One region of the Treponema sp. B152 genome, then DNA from elsewhere that is predicted to be linked to it. Evidence: riboswitches for the same ligand, from Rfam matches in the RefSeq annotation. Region 1 holds a riboswitch; each other region holds the start of a gene.

Region 1 (5,865 bases):
ACGTCGTAGCCTACTATTATAAGCTCTGTTTTGTCGTCAGGCATTGCCGCATGTTCTATATCAAAAACGTATTTCGATGTAAAAATACCGTCACCGGGAGTATTATCGGGAGTGTAAACCCCATCAATACCTTCATAACTTGTCGGCATCATACCGAAACCGAGTTTTGCACCGAAACCGTTCCACGCAACATCTTCCACTGCACCCACTTTAGAGGTGAATTCTACATAAACTTTTTTTTCAGCGTTTCCGATGTCATAATTGTCCGTTATATCAACACCGGATGCATTTTCAATTGTTACCTTGTCGATATGGGGGGGGGTAACATCTCTTGTTATTTGCCCGTGCGCAAATTGGAGCATCATAACTCCTTTGAGGCCCTCTTCGGGTACATAATAGTCCTGCAGCCTAGAGCCCGCCCATGTACCTTTTTTGCCTAAAAGAACAAAGTCATACTTCTTTTTAGGGCTTACCTTTGCAGTAACTTTTCCTTTCCTGACAGTAAGCTGATTAGTAACCTGTTTGCCATCAGAATCAAAAACTACCAGCTTTGTTCCATCCACTACAGTGCCGCTTACCGAATCCGAAACGGTAATTTCAACACTCACGGCATCAGCCGGAATGGGATACGGATCCTTTTCGGGTTCACTTGCCGACTTTTGCTGCGGACAAGAACCGAATAAAAACGCCAATAAAAGGATACACCATAACGCCGCAGCGTTCCATCTTTTTTTTGACATACTCGTCCTCCTATAAATTTATTAAATTATAGATTTTAAAAATCTAATTTGCCGTTTTTAGCATCCCCATTGATTTCAATAAAAATCTCGGTATCCGGTTCGGCATCTACCGAAACTATTACATAAGGGCGGGTAAAAGCCTGCGTAACCATATCCTTAGGTCCGGGACTTTTTACCTCAAAAACCAAATTGATGATCTTCCCTGTCTTTATTGCAGAAACAGGCACAATGGAATATCCGCCCGTATTAAAAGGTCCTGCGGCAGCAATAACAACCGCTTTCTTCGAAAAATCTATCACCGGTGCTTTTAAGGAATTTCCATACAAAACGGAATAAAGGGTCTGCAAATCTTCTTGGCTTTTGACAATAGATGGTAAACCGGTTTTAAAATTATTCCCTTGAGTCAAAATTTCATAAGCAGCCTGCATAGACTCCGGCGGACTGCTCAAAATTTCAGGATTTTTAAAAGAAGAACCCAGATTTCCTTCCGCCCCTTTATCAGGCACAGTAGGGACTTTGTCATCAGGCACGGAATGGAATTCCCCGGCGGGTTGTTTAGGAAGCGTTTTACAACCTAAAAAAGTTACACAACAGATAAATAATAAAATTACACAAAACCTCATAGTACTTAAGTATATCATATTAATTGGATTTAGCAAGACTTATTTTTATAAATTTTGTAAATTTTCGAAAAAAAACAAAAAAAATGCCGGCTTGACATTAATTTACAAAAGTTTTAGAATTACTTCACAATTTTCAAACCATACAGGTGCCGAGATTCGGTTAAAAGGGAAGCACGGTGTAATTCCGTCACGGTCCCGCCGCTGTAAGAGAATAGTCTTTTTAAAATATGTCACTCGGGAAATCGGGGAAGGCTTAAAAAGATGATGAAGCTCGAAGTCAGAATACCTGCCTGTAAAGGACTAAGCCTTGTGCTTTACGAGCGATAAAGTACGGGACACTTAAGGAACTTATAACATCTTTGTTTTCTCTATAACTTAATAAGATCCCAAAAGTATCTTTGTACCCGCTGCATAAACTTATACCTTTTAGTTTGAAGGCGTAAAATAAACACACTATTTTGGGGGAAGATATGAAAAAGATTTTTTTTCACTCAATGCTGCTATTATTGGCAGTTTCAGTTTTTTTAGGATGCAGTCCTAAGGAAGATCAATCACAAAATTCGGGCAAAACAATGCCTAAAACGGAAGGAGCCCATTATCCTGTAACAATTACTACATATAATTATGCGGGGGAACCTGTAGACCTTACATTTGAAAAAGCCCCGGAAAAGGTTGCAGCCTTTTACCAAAGCCCTATCGAAACAATGCTCGCTCTCGGTCTTTCCGATAAGCTTATTCTTGCAGTCGGACTTGATGATCCGGTTAAAGACGAGTTTAAAGAAGCTTTCAGCAAAGTAAACTATCGCGATAAGCGTCCTGAGAAAGAAGAAATTATCGACATGGAACCGGATTTTATTTTTGCATGGACATCATTATTCGGTGAAAAGCGTTATGGAGACGTAAAATTCTGGCATGACAGAGGTACAAAAACCTATATTTGGCAAAACTCAGGTTTAAAAAAAGAAGATGCTCTCGAAAACGAATATCAGGATATTCTAAATATAGGTAAAATTTTCAATGTAGAAGACAAGGCTCAAGAAATTGTCGATAAGATGAAAACTGAAATTGCCGCAGCAAAAAAACACGTCGAAGGCAAAACAAAGGTAAAGGCCATAATAATTGAAGTAGAAAAAGAAGGCCAGTACCGTGTTTATGGGGAAAGAACTATCGGCGGGCAAATTGCAATGCAGGTCGGTGCCGATCTTGTAGGTAAGGATAAAAAAGGAATAGGCAAGGAAGAATTAATCGAGCTTAATCCCGATGTTATCTTTACGGTTTACTTCGGCGACTATATTGAAAAAGACCAATCTATAGAAATGCTCACAAAAGATAATGCTTTACAAAGCATAGCAGCACTTCAAAACAAAAAAGTTTTTCCGATTAATTTAAGCGAAGTTTATGCCAGCGGCATAAGAACCTATGACGGAATAAAGACAATTATCTCAGGTTTATATCCTGACCTATAATATGCAAAACAATAAAAACAAGGTGCTGAAAATAGTTTTTCTATCTTCAGCACTTCTTTTTCTTTTGGCGGGACTTTTAATTTCCATAGTTCTATCGGTAGGATTCGGAGCCGTACGCATAGCTCCCGCCGAAATCTTAAAAATCGCTCAATTTAAAATCTTAGGTGCCGGAAGCCTTGAAGGAATTAAAAAGTCGGCTATCGACATAGTTTGGATTGTCCGTATGCCTAGGATACTTTTAGCCTGTCTTACCGGAATGGGCTTAGCCGTAACCGGAGTTGTCATGCAGGCAATAGTACAAAACTCATTGGCAGACCCTTATATATTGGGCATTTCGTCGGGAGCTTCTCTCGGGGCAACCCTTGCAATCGCTTTGGGCGTGGGTGCGAAACTGGGGCCTAATTATGTGGGCCTGTGCGCCTGCTTTTCAGCCTTTGGAACAGCCTTAATCGTAATAAATGCCGCCAACATAAAAGGCAGAGCCAATTCCGCAAAATTACTTATGGCAGGTATTGCCATAAGCACGATTTTTTCAGCCTTTTCTTCGTTTATAGTCTTTACTACAAAAAACCGGGAAGCTATAAGAAGCATTACCTTTTGGCTTATGGGAGGCTTCGGCGGAGCAAAGTGGGAAAACCTAGGACTCCTTGCAGGAGTGATATTTTTAGGAATCTTCTTTTTTATGACGCAATACCGTACCCTTAACCTGATGCTCCTCGGAGACAGCGTATCAATTACTTTAGGAAAGGACTTGCATATTTACCGCCAAGTCTATCTTTTGATATGTTCCGCCATTGTAGGTTTTTTAGTATACAACGCAGGAATAATCGGCTTTATAGGCTTAATAATTCCGCATATTTCAAGGATATTTTGGGGAACAAATCATAAAAACATAATTCCGTCATCCGTATTGATAGGAGCCATAATTCTTATATGGGCAGACGTACTGGCACGCTCCGTTTCCAGCCTAGGTGAAATACCCGTAGGAGTTGTAATCTCTCTTATAGGTTCGCCGGTATTTTTATATTTATTGATAAATAAAGAATACGGGTTTGGGGGTAAAGCATAATGGTTCTCGACATCAGCTCTCTTTCATTTAACTTCGGAAGCAAAAATATTTTAGCCGATATTGACCTTTCAATTAAAGATAACGGAATTGTAGGCATAATCGGTCCCAACGGTTCGGGAAAAAGCACCCTGCTCAAATGTATATACCGAGTTCTTAAACCCAAAACCGGCACCATATTTATCGACGGTAAGAACATAAATGACTATCAGTTTAAAGAAACGGCAAAAAAGATGGCTGTAGTTGCCCAGCATAATGACACCCATTTTGACTTTAACGTGCTTGAGATGGTTTTAATCGGCCGCTCGCCTCATAAAAAATTTATGGAGAGGGATTCAGCCGAGGATATCGAACTGGCGTACAAGGCTCTTGAACAAGTGAATATGAAAGATTTTGCCGACCGCAATTTTTCAAGCCTGTCGGGTGGAGAAAAGCAAAGAATTATTTTAGCCCGTGCCTTAGTACAAAACACGGATTGCCTCATCCTCGACGAGCCTACAAATCATCTGGACATAAAACATCAGCTGCACTTTATGAGCCTTGCAAAAGATTTAAAAATAACCGTTATATCGGCAATCCATGATCTTAACATAGCTGCAATGTATTGCGATAAAATATACGCTTTAAAAGAAGGACAAATTATCGCCTCAGGCAGTGTAAATGAGGTTATCACAGAAGAAGTAATTAAGACCTTATATGATGTGGAGGCCAAAATCATTTATGATGAAGAAAAAAAGCCCCATGTAATATTTAAAAACATTTAACCGGCTTTTTTCTTTAATAACCAAACCTATACACTTTTTTTTACGAATATGATACACTGGCACCCTTATTTTACATAAAAGGAGACTTTATGCGCGCTTTTTTTAAGCTCTCTCCGGTCTTATTACTTGCAGGTTTGATGATGATTTCAAACATAGAATCTTTTTCAAATGCCTTGGGATTTAAGCTGGACATTTTAATCATAGCCCCTATAGCCGTAATCTATGCTTCCATAGTCGCTATGATAACCGAAAAATTCAAATTCAACGATATTTTAAACTCTGCCGTAGACAATGTTAAGGAAATGCAGCTGGTATTTTTTATCCTTATGTTTGCCTATGCGATGGCCGATGCCTTTATGTCTACAGGAGTCGGAGCCTCGATTATAACTTTAAGCCTAAACATAGGCATTTCCGCCAGAACAGTAGCCCTTGTTGCCTTTTTGGTTTCCTCCGTATTGTCGGTTGCTACGGGAACCTCATGGGGAACCTTTGCAGCCTGTGCTCCTATCTTCTTGTGGATGACCCATATTTTAAACGGAAACTTGGTTTTAAGCATTGCAGCTATTGCAGGCGGCTCATGCTTCGGCGATAACCTCGGTCTTATCTCGGACACAACGGTCGTAAGCTCAGGCATTCACAGGGTTGAAGTTACTCACCGTATGAAAAATCAGGGGCTTTGGTCTCTGGTGTGTTTGATTATAGCCGGAGGCTTATTTTTAATTGCAGGCTTAAGCCTCCCGGGAGATGCCGTAAGTCCGCAAAAAGCCATCGAAGCCATTCCCCAAGAAGTTTGGACAAAATTAGCTGAAGAAAAACCGGTCGCAGTTGACCTTCTCAATCAGGTACAGCACGGAGTCCCCGTTTACATGGTAATTCCGCTCATTCTGGTCATAGGGATTGCCTTAAAAGGCTACTCTACCCTCCTTTGCCTTGGAGCAGGTATAGTTTCATGCTTTATCTTAGGCCGCTTTGCAGGAACGGTTTCAGGCCTTCTTGCCTTTTTTGACATAGTGTATAACGGCTTTGTCGGTGCCGGCTCGTGGGTTATCATAATGATGATGTGGGTCGCAGCCTTCGGCGGAATCATGTCGAAGATGGATGCCTTTAGGCCTCTATCAAACCTTGCCGTAAAACTTTCCCGAAATGTAAGACAGCTGATGTTCTGGAACGGTATTATCTCTTTATTAGGAAACGCAGCCCTTGCCG
Region 2 (5,865 bases), 230 kb from region 1:
AAGAATTATACACCGAATTCTGCTCTTGACTTTTTTTATGACAGGCAGGAAGAAAACGGAGCCATACGTAATAGATATGATTTTGATACAAAGGAACCTGTTTTAAAAAGGGATAATCCGGAAGGGCTGGGGATGCCCCTATTTGCATGGGCTGAGTACAATATTTATCATAAGACGGGAAACAAAAAGCGTGTAAAGGATATTATGCCTGTTTTGATTAAATACATGGACTGGATTGACAAAATGTTTAAGTCGGATAACGGTCTCTATAAAAGTCCTCTTGAAACAGTAAATATGCCTAATACGCCCCGAAAAGAGTCCGTTTTTTTGACCGATTTTAATTCGGCTCTTGCCGTAAATGCCCTTTATATGTCTGCCTTGGGCGATATACTAAACGACAAAGAAATAGACTTTCAGTATAAGAGGTTGTATTTTACTGTAAAAACCAGAATCAACTCCATGATGTGGAATGAAGAAGACGGTTTTTATTATGATCTCGATGCTGAGGGTAAGCAGATAAAGAAGAAAACCCTTGCCGGTTTTTGGCCGATGCTTGCCGAGATTCCAAATGAGGATAAGGCCGCCCTTCTGGTAGAACACCTATCCAATCCTAAGACTTTCGGGGTTGATCATCCTTTTCCCAGTCTTGCAGCCGATGAGCCTGAATATGACGAAAACGGAAACGGTGCATGCGGCAGTGTCTTTCCTATTTTGAACTTTGTTGTCGTAAAGGGTTTGGAAAAATATAACCGCTGGGAGATAGCAAGAGAGTGCGTTATAAGGCACCTTTACTATGTGCTTGAAACCCTTTCGCCCGCAGGCAATTCAAAAAAACAGGGCTTTTTATGGGAGGCCTATTCTCCTGTCAAAGAAGGTCCTGCCCAATGGAAGGGAAAACCTGCTTTTCCGCGTAAACAATACCTTTTGGGTGTAGGTCTTTCTACAATCAGCCTGATGATAGAAAACGTTATAGGGCTTTCGATAAGTCTTCCGCGCAAAACGGTAAATTGGACTGTCCCCAATCTTGAAGTTATGGGTATCGAAAATTTAAGCCTTAAAAGGAACCTTATAACCATTCTTTCGTCCAAAAGCCAGAGGGGCTGGGAAATTCACATGGAAAGCGAAAAGCTCTATTATTTTACCATAAATATCCTAAACGAAAAGAAGAAGACCTTGCCGATTCCGTCGGGTAAGTGTTCGATGCTGATAGACAAACTTTAAAAGGGCCGGTTTAGTTAATTCCCTTAACTTTTTGAGTTTCTACAAGTTCTTTTAAGGCCTTAATATAGGCTGCCTTTCTCATGCTGACCTTATAGGCTTCTTTTACGTCCCATACCAGTTTGAAGGCTTCAATCATCTTATCTTCAAGGCGTTTGTTGACTTCTTCTTCCGTCCAATAAAAACCTTGCAGGTTTTGTACCCATTCAAAGTATGAAACAATTACACCTCCCGAGTTGGCAAGAACATCGGGCACAGTTATAATATTCTTTTTTTCGAGGATTTGATCGGCTTCAGGGGTGACGGGGCCGTTTGCTGCTTCGATGATTATAGAGGCCTTAATATTTGATGCATTTTTTTCGGTAATTTGATTTTCGAGGGCCGCCGGAATTAAAATATCGGCTTTAAGCTCCAATAGCTCTTCATTGGTTAGCCTTTTAAAATCGCCTTCACAAGAATTGAGTTTTTTTCCTTCTTTTTTATGTTTGAGTATTTGAGGAATATTTAAGCCTTTTTCATTGTATATTGCACTGCTTGTATCGCTTATTGCAATTATCTTGGCTCCGTCTTTATAAAAAAGATCTGCAGTAACGCCGCCGACATTTCCAAGCCCTTGAATAACTACACTTTGGTCTTTTAAGGTTTTATTGAGTTTCTTTAAAATTTCCCTTGTTGCAAAAAGAACTCCGCGGCCTGTGGCCTCTACTCGTCCTTTAGATCCGCCGAGAGGAAGAGGTTTTCCCGTAACAACCGCGGGGCTAAATTCTCCGGCATATTCACTGTAGCTGTCCGCTATCCAAGCCATCACCTTTGCATTTGTTCCGACATCCGGGGCAGGTATATCTATCTTAGGGCCTATAAAAGATGCAATCCGCCTTGTGTAGCCTCTTGTCAGCTTCTCAAGCTCCGTTTGGGAAAGCTTTGAAGGATTTACGCAAATGCCTCCTTTTCCGCCTCCATAGGGAATGTCGGCAACAGCACACTTAAAGGTCATCCATGCAGAAAGGGATCGTACTTCATCGATGTTTACATCTTGGTGAAATCTTATTCCCCCCTTTGCCGGGCCTCTTAATGTAGAATGTTGAACCCTGTATCCGCTAAAGACCTTGATTTTTCCGTTATCCATTTTTACGGGTATTGAAACATGCATCTCTCGTTCAGGGCTTAAAAGGGATATGTAATCGTCTTCTGACAGATTAGCCGTATGTGCAGCTTCCGTTATTGTACTTAAAAGTTTTTCGTATGTACTCGCCATAAAATCCTTCTTAAAAATAATTTATGATGATTATACATTAAAAGCCTTATTTTTGAAAGTTATCAGGGGGAAAATTTGAATTTTGATTTAAATAAAGAAAAACGATTTCGGTCCGCAAAGGGATTTAGGTTTCCTCAAAATGTACACCCAAGGGTATCAATCGGATGTACTCAAGGCTAAACGAAGAAAACTTGACAAAATCTTCAAACAGCCCAAGGAGCAATAGAGGAAATAAATATGATTAACACGATAAATTTTGCTGCATCTCATGAGTCCAAGCAGAGTGCGGCACGGGTAAAACTTGTATTTTACCCTCATAGTCATTGGCAGGTCTTACGGCTCGGAGGTCATCATTGATTTTCGCCTTCCCGGAATAAACCAGTGGCATTTTGAAAAACAACTCTCTCACTTACGTCAGCCGGACTGCTCAGGACTTGCACCTGATTCCCTTTTCACTCCTTAAGTTAAAAGGAGCACCAAGACCGAAACCGTTATTTAAACATAATTCTATACTTTTATAAAAAATAAGTCAAGATATCAAAATCGGTACTCCAATCCAAACTAGATTCAACACTATGACAATTGAAAAATCTACTGTTCTATGATATACTTGATTTGTAAAGGGGATTGAGAGTTAATTGGTAGTGGATAATTTGTAATTTCATTACCAATTAAAAAGAGGTGTGATATGAGTATTTCAAACAGAAAATACAAGGATTCGGTTTTTGTTGATTTGTTCAGTGAAGATGAAAAGGCGAAAGAGAATTTTTTGTCTCTTTATAATGCATTACACGGCACCAAACTTACGGCTGCAGCACAGCTGAAAAATGTAAGGCTTGATCAGGTCCTTTATATGACATTCTATAATGATGTGTCATATCTTATTGATAACAAAATCATAGTGCTGGTAGAGCATCAATCCACTATAAACCCAAATATGCCTTTACGCTGCCTTGAATACATAAGCCGCCTTTATGAAACTCTATTTGAATCAAAAGAAAAATACAGCCGTAAACTCTTAAACATTCCGACGCCCGAATTTTATGTATTTTATAATGGGGATGAAACCTATCCTTCCGATAAAACATTAAAACTATCAGATGCTTTTATAGAAAAGACGGTAAAACCTAATCTTGAGTTGACCGTTAAGATAATAAACATAAATCAGCAAAATCACCATCCCTTGCTTAAAAACTGCAAAACGATGTATGAGTACACAATATTTGTAGAAACGGTACGAAGATGGAAAAAAACAGATCCTCAAAACGGTTTTCAAAAAGCGATTGAAGAATGTATAGCAAATGATATATTGCGTGATTATTTAAAACGCAAGACTAAGGAGGTATTGAATATGTTACTAGCCGAATATGATTATGAAACAGATATAGCTGTGCAGCGTGCTGAAGAACGGGAAATAGCCTTTGCTGAGGGAATATCTCAGGGCGTTTACCAAAATAAACTGGAAACTGCTAAAAATTTAGCTGAAATGGGGTTTGCCGTAGAAGCAATCGCAAAAGCTACAGGTTTAAGCTGTGAAGAAATCGAGAAACTATAAATTAATAATAAAATCTGCATAGCGGTATTAAGGAGGCGTGTATGTCTGAAAAAATGTATTGTGATCCGGCCGAGATTTTGGAAGTTACGGTGCAAAAGGGTATTGCAAAGGCTTCAACTCCGGTGTGGAAGCTGCTTTGTTTAGGATTCTTGGCAGGGGTTTTTATTGCCTTTGCTTCGGAAGGCTCCAATATGGCTGCTTTCGGACTTTTTGCCAAGCCTGAAACTTACGGCCTTGGAAAATTCGTTGCAGGGCTTATCTTTCCTGTAGGCCTTATCTTGGTACTCCTTGCCGGAGCCGAGCTTTTTACAGGCAACAACCTGATAATTGCAGCTGTTTTAGAAAAAAAGGTGAGCCTTACTGCAATGCTTAAAAACTGGCTTGCCGTTTATATCGGGAACCTTATAGGTTCTGTTTTTATTGCTTTTTTGATTGTACAAAGCGGACAGCTTTCAAGCGATGCGAGCCTTTTGGGTGGGATTACGATAAAAATTGCTTACGGCAAGGTTTCCTTTTCTTTTGTGCAGGCTGTTTTTTTAGGCATCATGTGTAATTGGCTGGTCTGTCTTGCAGTCTGGCTTTGCTATGGTGCTAAGGACATGACCGGAAAGATGCTTGCCGCTTTTTTTCCGATTTGGCTTTTTATAACTTCCGGGTTTGAGCACAGTGTTGCAAACATGTACTATATCCCCGCAGGGATTTTCTCGAAAAGCGTTCCGGCTTATGCTTCCACTTCCGGCCTTTCCGCCGAGGCTCTTTCAAATATAAATTGGGCTGCATTTTTTATAAAGAATTTAATGCCCGTTACCCTCGGAAACATAATAGGCGGAGCATTTTTTGTCGGAATGTTTTATTGGATTTGTTACAAGAAAAAATAACTTTTCGGAAGCTGCTGCTTCCTGCAAAAGATTTTTATAAGGAGAATTTAAATCATGAAGGTTGAAAATTGTGATGTAGGCTTTATAGGCCTTGGAGTTATGGGAAAAAGTATGGCTGAAAGATTAAGAGCGGCCGGTGCTAAGATGCACGTTTTTACGCGCACAAAAAAATCCGCCGAAGAGATTCTTTCAAAGGGTGCTGTTTGGTATGATGACCCGGCAAGCCTTGCTCCCAACTGTAAAATCATTTTTACCATTGTCGGCTATCCGCAAGATGTTGAAGAAACATATTTCGGAGAAAAGGGTTTATTAAAAACCGCGAAGCCTGGAACGATTTTTGCCGATATGACGACCTCAAGTCCGATTTTGGCAAAAAAGATTTATGATGAGGCAAAGAAAAAAGAATGCTTTTCTGTAGACGCTCCCGTTTCAGGCGGAGACATAGGAGCAAAAAACGGCACCCTTTCGATTATGGCAGGCGGAGATGAAAAAGCCTTTAAAGAGTTGGAACCTTTTTTTGCCTGTATGGGAAAAACTTGGGCTCTTCAAGGCGGTGCAGGGGCAGGGCAGCATACTAAGATGGCAAACCAAATAGCCGTAGCCGCGAATCTTTTCGGTACTGTTGAAGCTGTCTGTTATGCCGAGGCCGCAGGCCTTGACCCTCAAAAAATGCTTTCGGCTATCGGGGGCGGTGCTGCAGGAAGCTGGCAGATTTTAAACAACGGGCCTAAGATGCTTCAAAAAGATTTTGCTCCGGGTTTTTATATTAAACACTTTTTAAAGGATTTAAACATAACCTTAAATGTTGCAAAGGAACTCAAACTGCACATTCCAGTTTTGGAGCTTGCACAAAATTTCTTTAACAAGATGAATGAAGAAGGTTATGCCGAAAAAGGAACTCAGGCCATCTATGAATACTATAAGACTATTTAAAGGAAGCTCTTATGTACAAAGATGAA
Region 3 (5,865 bases), 1.2 Mb from region 1:
ATCTGCAGCTGTTTTTTTATAAGCTGCTTTTAAAGACGGGCTGTTTTTTATGATATCTGCTGAAACCCACTCGCCCTTCCAGGCGGCCAACTCCATTCCGGCTGCAAGCTTATTATCTTTTGCAGCAGGCATTGTTTTACAGGCAGTAAAAATAACTGCGAGTGTAACCAGTATAAGTGCAATCTTTGCACCCATTCTTTTATTAACCATAATTAAACTCCTTTAAGTTAATATAAGTTATATTAGCTAACTTTTTATTTAAACAAGAAACAATTCTTGACTTAAAGTAAAAAGAAACTAGCCTTTTTTATGTTCCGCAGAACAGCCGCAGCATCCGCAACCGCAGCCGCTCTTAGGATTGATATTTTTTTCTCCGCAGTTGCAGGCCGAAGCCTTACCCTTAAATATCCTGTAATATTTACGGATGAGTAAGAGAATCACACCTGCAACTATCGAAATAGTCAAAACCATTCCCAATGTCATAAGGCAATCCTTATTTTACAGGCACTGCTTCAATCCAAAGTACGGCATCCTGTGAAAGTTCTTTACCGGCAAATTCTTTTACATTACCTGCACCGAGGGCAGCAAAACCCCAGTATCCGGCCTTATGAGGGACAAAGGAGAAGTTTCCGTTTTCATCTGCTAAAATAACGGCAGCAGCATTTTTGGTTTTTGCCTTCTTCTCAAATTTGCTTTTTTTCATGTTTACATCAAAGTTGATATATTCAACTTCAATTTCCGCATTGGGAACAGGCTTGCCTTTTGAGTCTACAACAGTACCTCTGAAAAGTCCGCCTACCCAAACATCGTAAGGCTTTACCAATGGCATGATTTCGGGATAACCTTCGGCACATCTTGCACTCCAGTCCGTATCAAGACCTGCCTTATTGATAAAGACCTTGGTAATCTGCTGGATATACTTATCTTCAGCACCTTCATAGTAAGGATGAGGAACAGCAATAAGAGCCCAGTCTCCGCCTCCTCTAAAACCGTTATCCTTATTTAAGGTAAGGTCATAGGCTGAAGCCGTATTTTCTGAAGTTGTAAACTCTGTTTTCTTTAATGAGGGAAGAAGATCCTGAATCTTTTCCTTGTGCACGGAAAAGAATTTTTCAAAACCTTTGATTTCTCCGGCCTCGTTTTTACCGACATCCATTGCATGTCCTGATTCTGCAGGATGTGTAAAAACAATCTTAAAATCAACAGAGTTGCCTTCAACTCTTGAGGTCGGGGTATAAATCATTTGGAAGTGTGCAAATGAAGCCATAGATACCAAGAATAAAAATAAAACTATTCCTGTACGCTTTTTCATAAAAAACTCTCCTACAAATATTTTAGTCTAAAGACTCATAATCTTAAGTTCAAAAAAAGATAGGACCAAAAGTCTTGCTTTAAACTCACGGAAAAATCTTTTTTTTCAAATCCAAATGTAAATCAGCACTTACAATCTATCTTATTCTTAAAAAAAAAGCAAGCCCCCAAAGACGGAACAGCAAACTTTTAATTAAAAATAAATCGGAGATTAAATAAAGAAAACACGAAAAACGCAAGACATCAGCTCCGCTTATAGAAAAAGCTGACAATAAAATAGAGTTGTACAATAATGAGTTTTCCGATTTTCCTTCCCTCCGAAGGATTTCGTAATACAAATAGGCAGGTCTCCTGACTTATGATTTAAAGTTTATCGCCTTCCCATATTAACAGTGGCTTATGCTTCCAATACATAGATGCATTATGATAAACAAACTCAATTACAGTAGCGGGGACTGTGCCGGTTTTTCACCGGTTTCCCTTTTAATCTTAAAAATTAATTTAAGAACCTTATTTGTCTATAACCTTCGGGTAATTATAAATATTTCCAAAAAAAAAGCAAGCCCCCAACGGGACACCAATGGGGATTTGTTATTTATTTACTATCCTACTTATTTTCAGCCTTATCCGAAATCTTTTTAAAGATAGGAGGCCAAGCGAACATAACCACAAAAAGCAAGATTACTATTATCAGGGCCGCAGGCGAAAATCCTTCCTTGGGTTTTGCTCTTTCAGAAGGCTCTCCGTCAGAAGAAGATATATCGGCTTGTTTTATGCTATCAGCCTGTTCGGCCGCATCTTCAATCTTGCTGACCTCAAACCAAATAACGGCATCTTGAGAAAGTTCTTTTCCTCCGAATTCCTTTTCCTTCCCTACTCTAAGGGCGGCAAAGCCCCAATATCCCGGACAAGGAGGAATAAACTCGAAAACGCCGGTATTATCGGCCATTATCATTCCGGCGCCCGCTTTTTGCAGCTTAGGTTCTCCGGTAAATTTCTTGTTTGCCATATCCACATCGTAGTTCATGTTTTCAAATTCAACCTGAGCATAAGGCACGGGTTTTCCATCGGAGTCCAAAACAAGGGCACGGATCACACCGCCCTCCCAAATATCGTAGGGCTTTACCAAAGGCAAAATTTCGGGATAACCTTCGGCAACCCTTGACTGCCAATCGGTCGAAAGTCCGGCCTTGTTGATAAAGACCTTAGTTATCTGCTGAATATATCCGTCATCGGCTGCTTCAAAATACGGATGAGGAACGGCAACCAAGACCCAGTCTCCGCCTCCCCTAAAACCTGCCTCTTTATCAAATTCAAAGGTATATGCAAAGGCCTTGTTTTCCGCAGATTCAAATTCCCCCTTTTTTAAAAAGGGCATTAAGTCGGTCTTGTTTTCTTTATGGATGGAATAAAATTCCTTTAATCCTTTTATTTCGCCTGCTTCATTTTTACCTATGTCCATAGTAAGGCCTGAATCAAAGGGATGGGTAAAAGAAATTATAAAATCTACCTTGTTATTTGAAGCTTCGATTATTGAAGCCGGAGTATAAATAATTTGAAAGTGAGCAAAAAGGCTCAAAGCCGTCCAGCATAGCAATACGGAAAAAAATAGCTTTTTCACTTTTTACACCTACCTTTTTTGTTTTTTAAAGAGGAAGACAATCAGTATCGAATTTATTACGGCAAGTACAAGGGCCAAGATTGCCGTAAACGAAGGACCGACACTAGGCATTGCCGAAACGGTATCCATAGGCACCCAACCTGCAGAACCGGAGACAGCAACGGGCTTTTGAGCCTGAGCAGCATCTCCGGCTGACTCGTTTTCTCCTGCGGCTTCAGAAGAAGCAGCCTGACTGCCGAAACCGCCTTCGGGTTCGGGACCGTCTTTTACGATAATATGGCCCGGCCCTGCATCAAAGGTTACAGTATAAGGAACATTCGGGATAGGCAGGTTGAGTTCGCCTACATCGGGGAATTCTCCTTCCCAGATTTTTTGCCCTGAAGCCTTATCGGTAAGATAAAGTTTAACACCGGCAGCCGAAGCTCCATTTGAAAATCCGCCTTGAACATAGATAGTTCCGTCTCCGTTATCTTCAACGGTCAAAAGGGGCGAATGTGCAAAAAGCATAATAGAACACATCATTAAAACAAATACGATAAATATTTTTTTCATCTATAAACTCCCATAAATTTATAATCCTAAATGTGAACCTCTAAAAGCTTCAGTCTTTTAGAGGCTTTCCTTAAATTTCTCTTACAATCAAAAGCCGAACAGTCTTCCCAGCTGGAAAACCAGGACGGCAACCAACGAACTCAAGACCACGGGATACATAACACTGAACAGTGTCCAACCCACACTCTGTGTCTCGGTCTTTGTTGCCATAACGGTAGCAATACAGGGTGGAAAGAGGGCTATCAAAATCATAATGGTAAGACCGTCTAATGGGGTCAATCCCGTTTCCTTATCCTGAATACGGGCTTCCAAAACTTTACCCGAATCCTCGCTTGAAGACTCAACACTGTAAATGGTACCCAAGGTCGAAACAAGAGCTTCCTTTGCGGCAAAGGAACCTAGAATTGCGATATTTACCTTCCAATCGAAGCCCGCATATTTTGTAACGGGTTCCATTGCCTTTCCCAAATATCCCAAAACGGAGTTCTCCAAAGTTTCTTTACGCAATTGTACTGAGATAAGCTTTAGGTCTGCACTTGCAGGGCGTATAGCCTTTGCAGCGGCAGCGGCTTCGGAATCGATTACAGCTGTGCCTGAAATTTTCACTTTTCCGGTTCTGACAAGGGCGAAGAAGTAAGGATTCAGCTTTTGCCAATAAGCATAAAATGAAGCCTTTAAAATAGGCTTTTGAAATTCTTGAGCATCATTGTATGCCTTATCAAAATCTTTTTTTGCGGAAGAATACATATCAAAATAATTTTTAAAAGCACCTATATTGCTGTCGAGTTCAATTTTTCCTTTTAAGGCTATTTTTGTCATTTCGGGATTTTGTAAAAACAATCTGTTTACATTCTTTTCCATGCTCTTAGCTCCGCCGAACCAATTTATGGCATCATACAAATAAAGCTTTTCGGTTAAACGCTGATATTCTATAAAGCCCTTTTCGGAAGCAAAATATTGGGAATAGGAATTGTTTAATTTTCCTGCAAAGTCCTGAATGTAAGCTGCTTTTCTTGCTTCATATTGAGCAGTTTTTTCAGAGCTCAAAGAAGGAAAATTTACACCTGCCCAGATTATAACTGAAACGGCAACTACAGTCGTTGCAACTTTTTTTATAAAGCTCCATAAGCGTTCAAAGGTGCGTGTTAAAACACCTCTAAGGGTCGGCATATTATAAGCCGGAAGCTCAAGTACAAAGGGCTCTGGTTTGCCGTGAACAACATAGAGGCTGAAATATTTTGCAACAATCAGGGCAACTATCAATGTAAAAAACGAAATTCCGCCTAGAACTATCCATTGGTAGCTTGTAAAAAATATTCCCGTAATTAAAACATAAAAAGGAATCTTTGCCATACAGTTAAGAAGGGGCAGGATAAGAATCGTTACCAATCTTGACTTATCATCTCTGATTGTCCTTGTGGACATAACACCGGGAACGACGCAACCTCCCATTATAACGCCCGATAGAATCATAGGGAGGGTTGACTGTCCGTGTAAACCGAACTTGCGTAAAATTCTATCCATGATAAAGGCAAGGCGGGCCATGTAGCCGACATCTTCCAAAAAGGCAATGAGGGCAAACAAGCAGAAAAAGATTGGGACATAGTTTAAAATCATTATTGCCCCATCAATTATCCCGCTTAAAAACAAACCTCTTAAAGGCCCCTCGTTTATAAGTCCTTCAGGATAAATAAGCTGAGAAACTATTGTTCTGACAAATTTAAATATCGGGAAAACCTTGTCGGTCATCTTATAACCCAAAACTACCGTTATCCAATAAAAGACTAAAACAAGCTCAACCAAAATCAAAAGACCGTAAACCTTGTGGCAAAGCACTTTGTCGATTCTGTCGGTTGAATTTATACTGCCTGAACCGCCTTTAGTATAGATAAGGGCAGCTCCTCCCGTAAAGGCAAAAGCTCCGGCTAAGCTAAGAATCAAGCGTAGAATGTTATTTGCAACGATAGGAATCGGCAAAAGCAAAAAGAGGGAATCCAAAATCTCATAGGTTACAAAACAAAGAATAAGGGCGGCAATGGTCTCGGTAATCTTTCTTTTAATATTTAAGGACTCGACGGCTTTTTGTTCAAGCTCTTTTTTTGAAACCGCAGCTTCAACAATTTTTTTTGCCGCAGCGGAGCGGGCAAGAGCTATTTCTATTTCAAAGCTGTGCTTATGTTTTTCCTTGTGCTCGGCTTCAATTTCTTTTATAAAAGTTAAAATGGAATCAAAGTTTGTAAAATTTTTACCCTCTTCTTCGATAACTGCGGAGTCCTTTTCGCAAAGCTTGATTGCAAGCCATCTTAAGGGAATAGAAAAAAATTCGTCCTTTGCAGAAGCCTTTAATTTTTCGACAATTTTTTCCAAATAGGATTCCATAT

Evidence for each region. A riboswitch is a leader RNA that binds a small molecule or an ion and turns the genes downstream of it on or off. The one in region 1 is predicted to bind cobalamin.
Region 2: linked by a shared signal. The riboswitch ahead of HYB91_RS08085 (Glu/Leu/Phe/Val family dehydrogenase) and the one ahead of HYB91_RS09180 (ABC transporter substrate-binding protein) in region 1 are both predicted to bind cobalamin.
Region 3: linked by a shared signal. The riboswitch ahead of HYB91_RS03305 (DUF4198 domain-containing protein) and the one ahead of HYB91_RS09180 (ABC transporter substrate-binding protein) in region 1 are both predicted to bind cobalamin.

The regions. Positions count from the first base shown of each region.
Region 1 covers NZ_CP058668.1:1,965,031-1,970,895, forward strand. Annotated here, with positions in the region: gene prcA (dentilisin complex subunit PrcA) at 1-740, opposite strand, end outside; gene prcB (dentilisin complex subunit PrcB) at 776-1,381, opposite strand; cobalamin riboswitch at 1,491-1,672, shown strand; gene HYB91_RS09180 (ABC transporter substrate-binding protein) at 1,834-2,829, shown strand; gene HYB91_RS09185 (FecCD family ABC transporter permease) at 2,831-3,898, shown strand; gene HYB91_RS09190 (ABC transporter ATP-binding protein) at 3,898-4,659, shown strand; gene HYB91_RS09195 (Na+/H+ antiporter NhaC family protein) at 4,749-5,865, shown strand, end outside.
Region 2 covers NZ_CP058668.1:1,738,221-1,744,085, reverse strand. Annotated here, with positions in the region: gene HYB91_RS08090 (MGH1-like glycoside hydrolase domain-containing protein) at 1-1,221, shown strand, start outside; gene HYB91_RS08085 (Glu/Leu/Phe/Val family dehydrogenase) at 1,232-2,473, opposite strand; cobalamin riboswitch at 2,781-2,969, opposite strand; gene HYB91_RS08080 (Rpn family recombination-promoting nuclease/putative transposase) at 3,162-4,028, shown strand; gene HYB91_RS08075 (formate/nitrite transporter family protein) at 4,070-4,906, shown strand; gene HYB91_RS08070 (NAD(P)-dependent oxidoreductase) at 4,961-5,839, shown strand; gene HYB91_RS08065 (orotate phosphoribosyltransferase) at 5,851-5,865, shown strand, end outside.
Region 3 covers NZ_CP058668.1:740,436-746,300, reverse strand. Annotated here, with positions in the region: gene HYB91_RS03315 (ZinT/AdcA family metal-binding protein) at 1-210, opposite strand, end outside; gene HYB91_RS03310 (hypothetical protein) at 298-483, opposite strand; gene HYB91_RS03305 (DUF4198 domain-containing protein) at 494-1,312, opposite strand; cobalamin riboswitch at 1,635-1,839, opposite strand; gene HYB91_RS03300 (DUF4198 domain-containing protein) at 1,919-2,932, opposite strand; gene HYB91_RS03295 (hypothetical protein) at 2,942-3,484, opposite strand; gene feoB (ferrous iron transport protein B) at 3,572-5,865, opposite strand, start outside.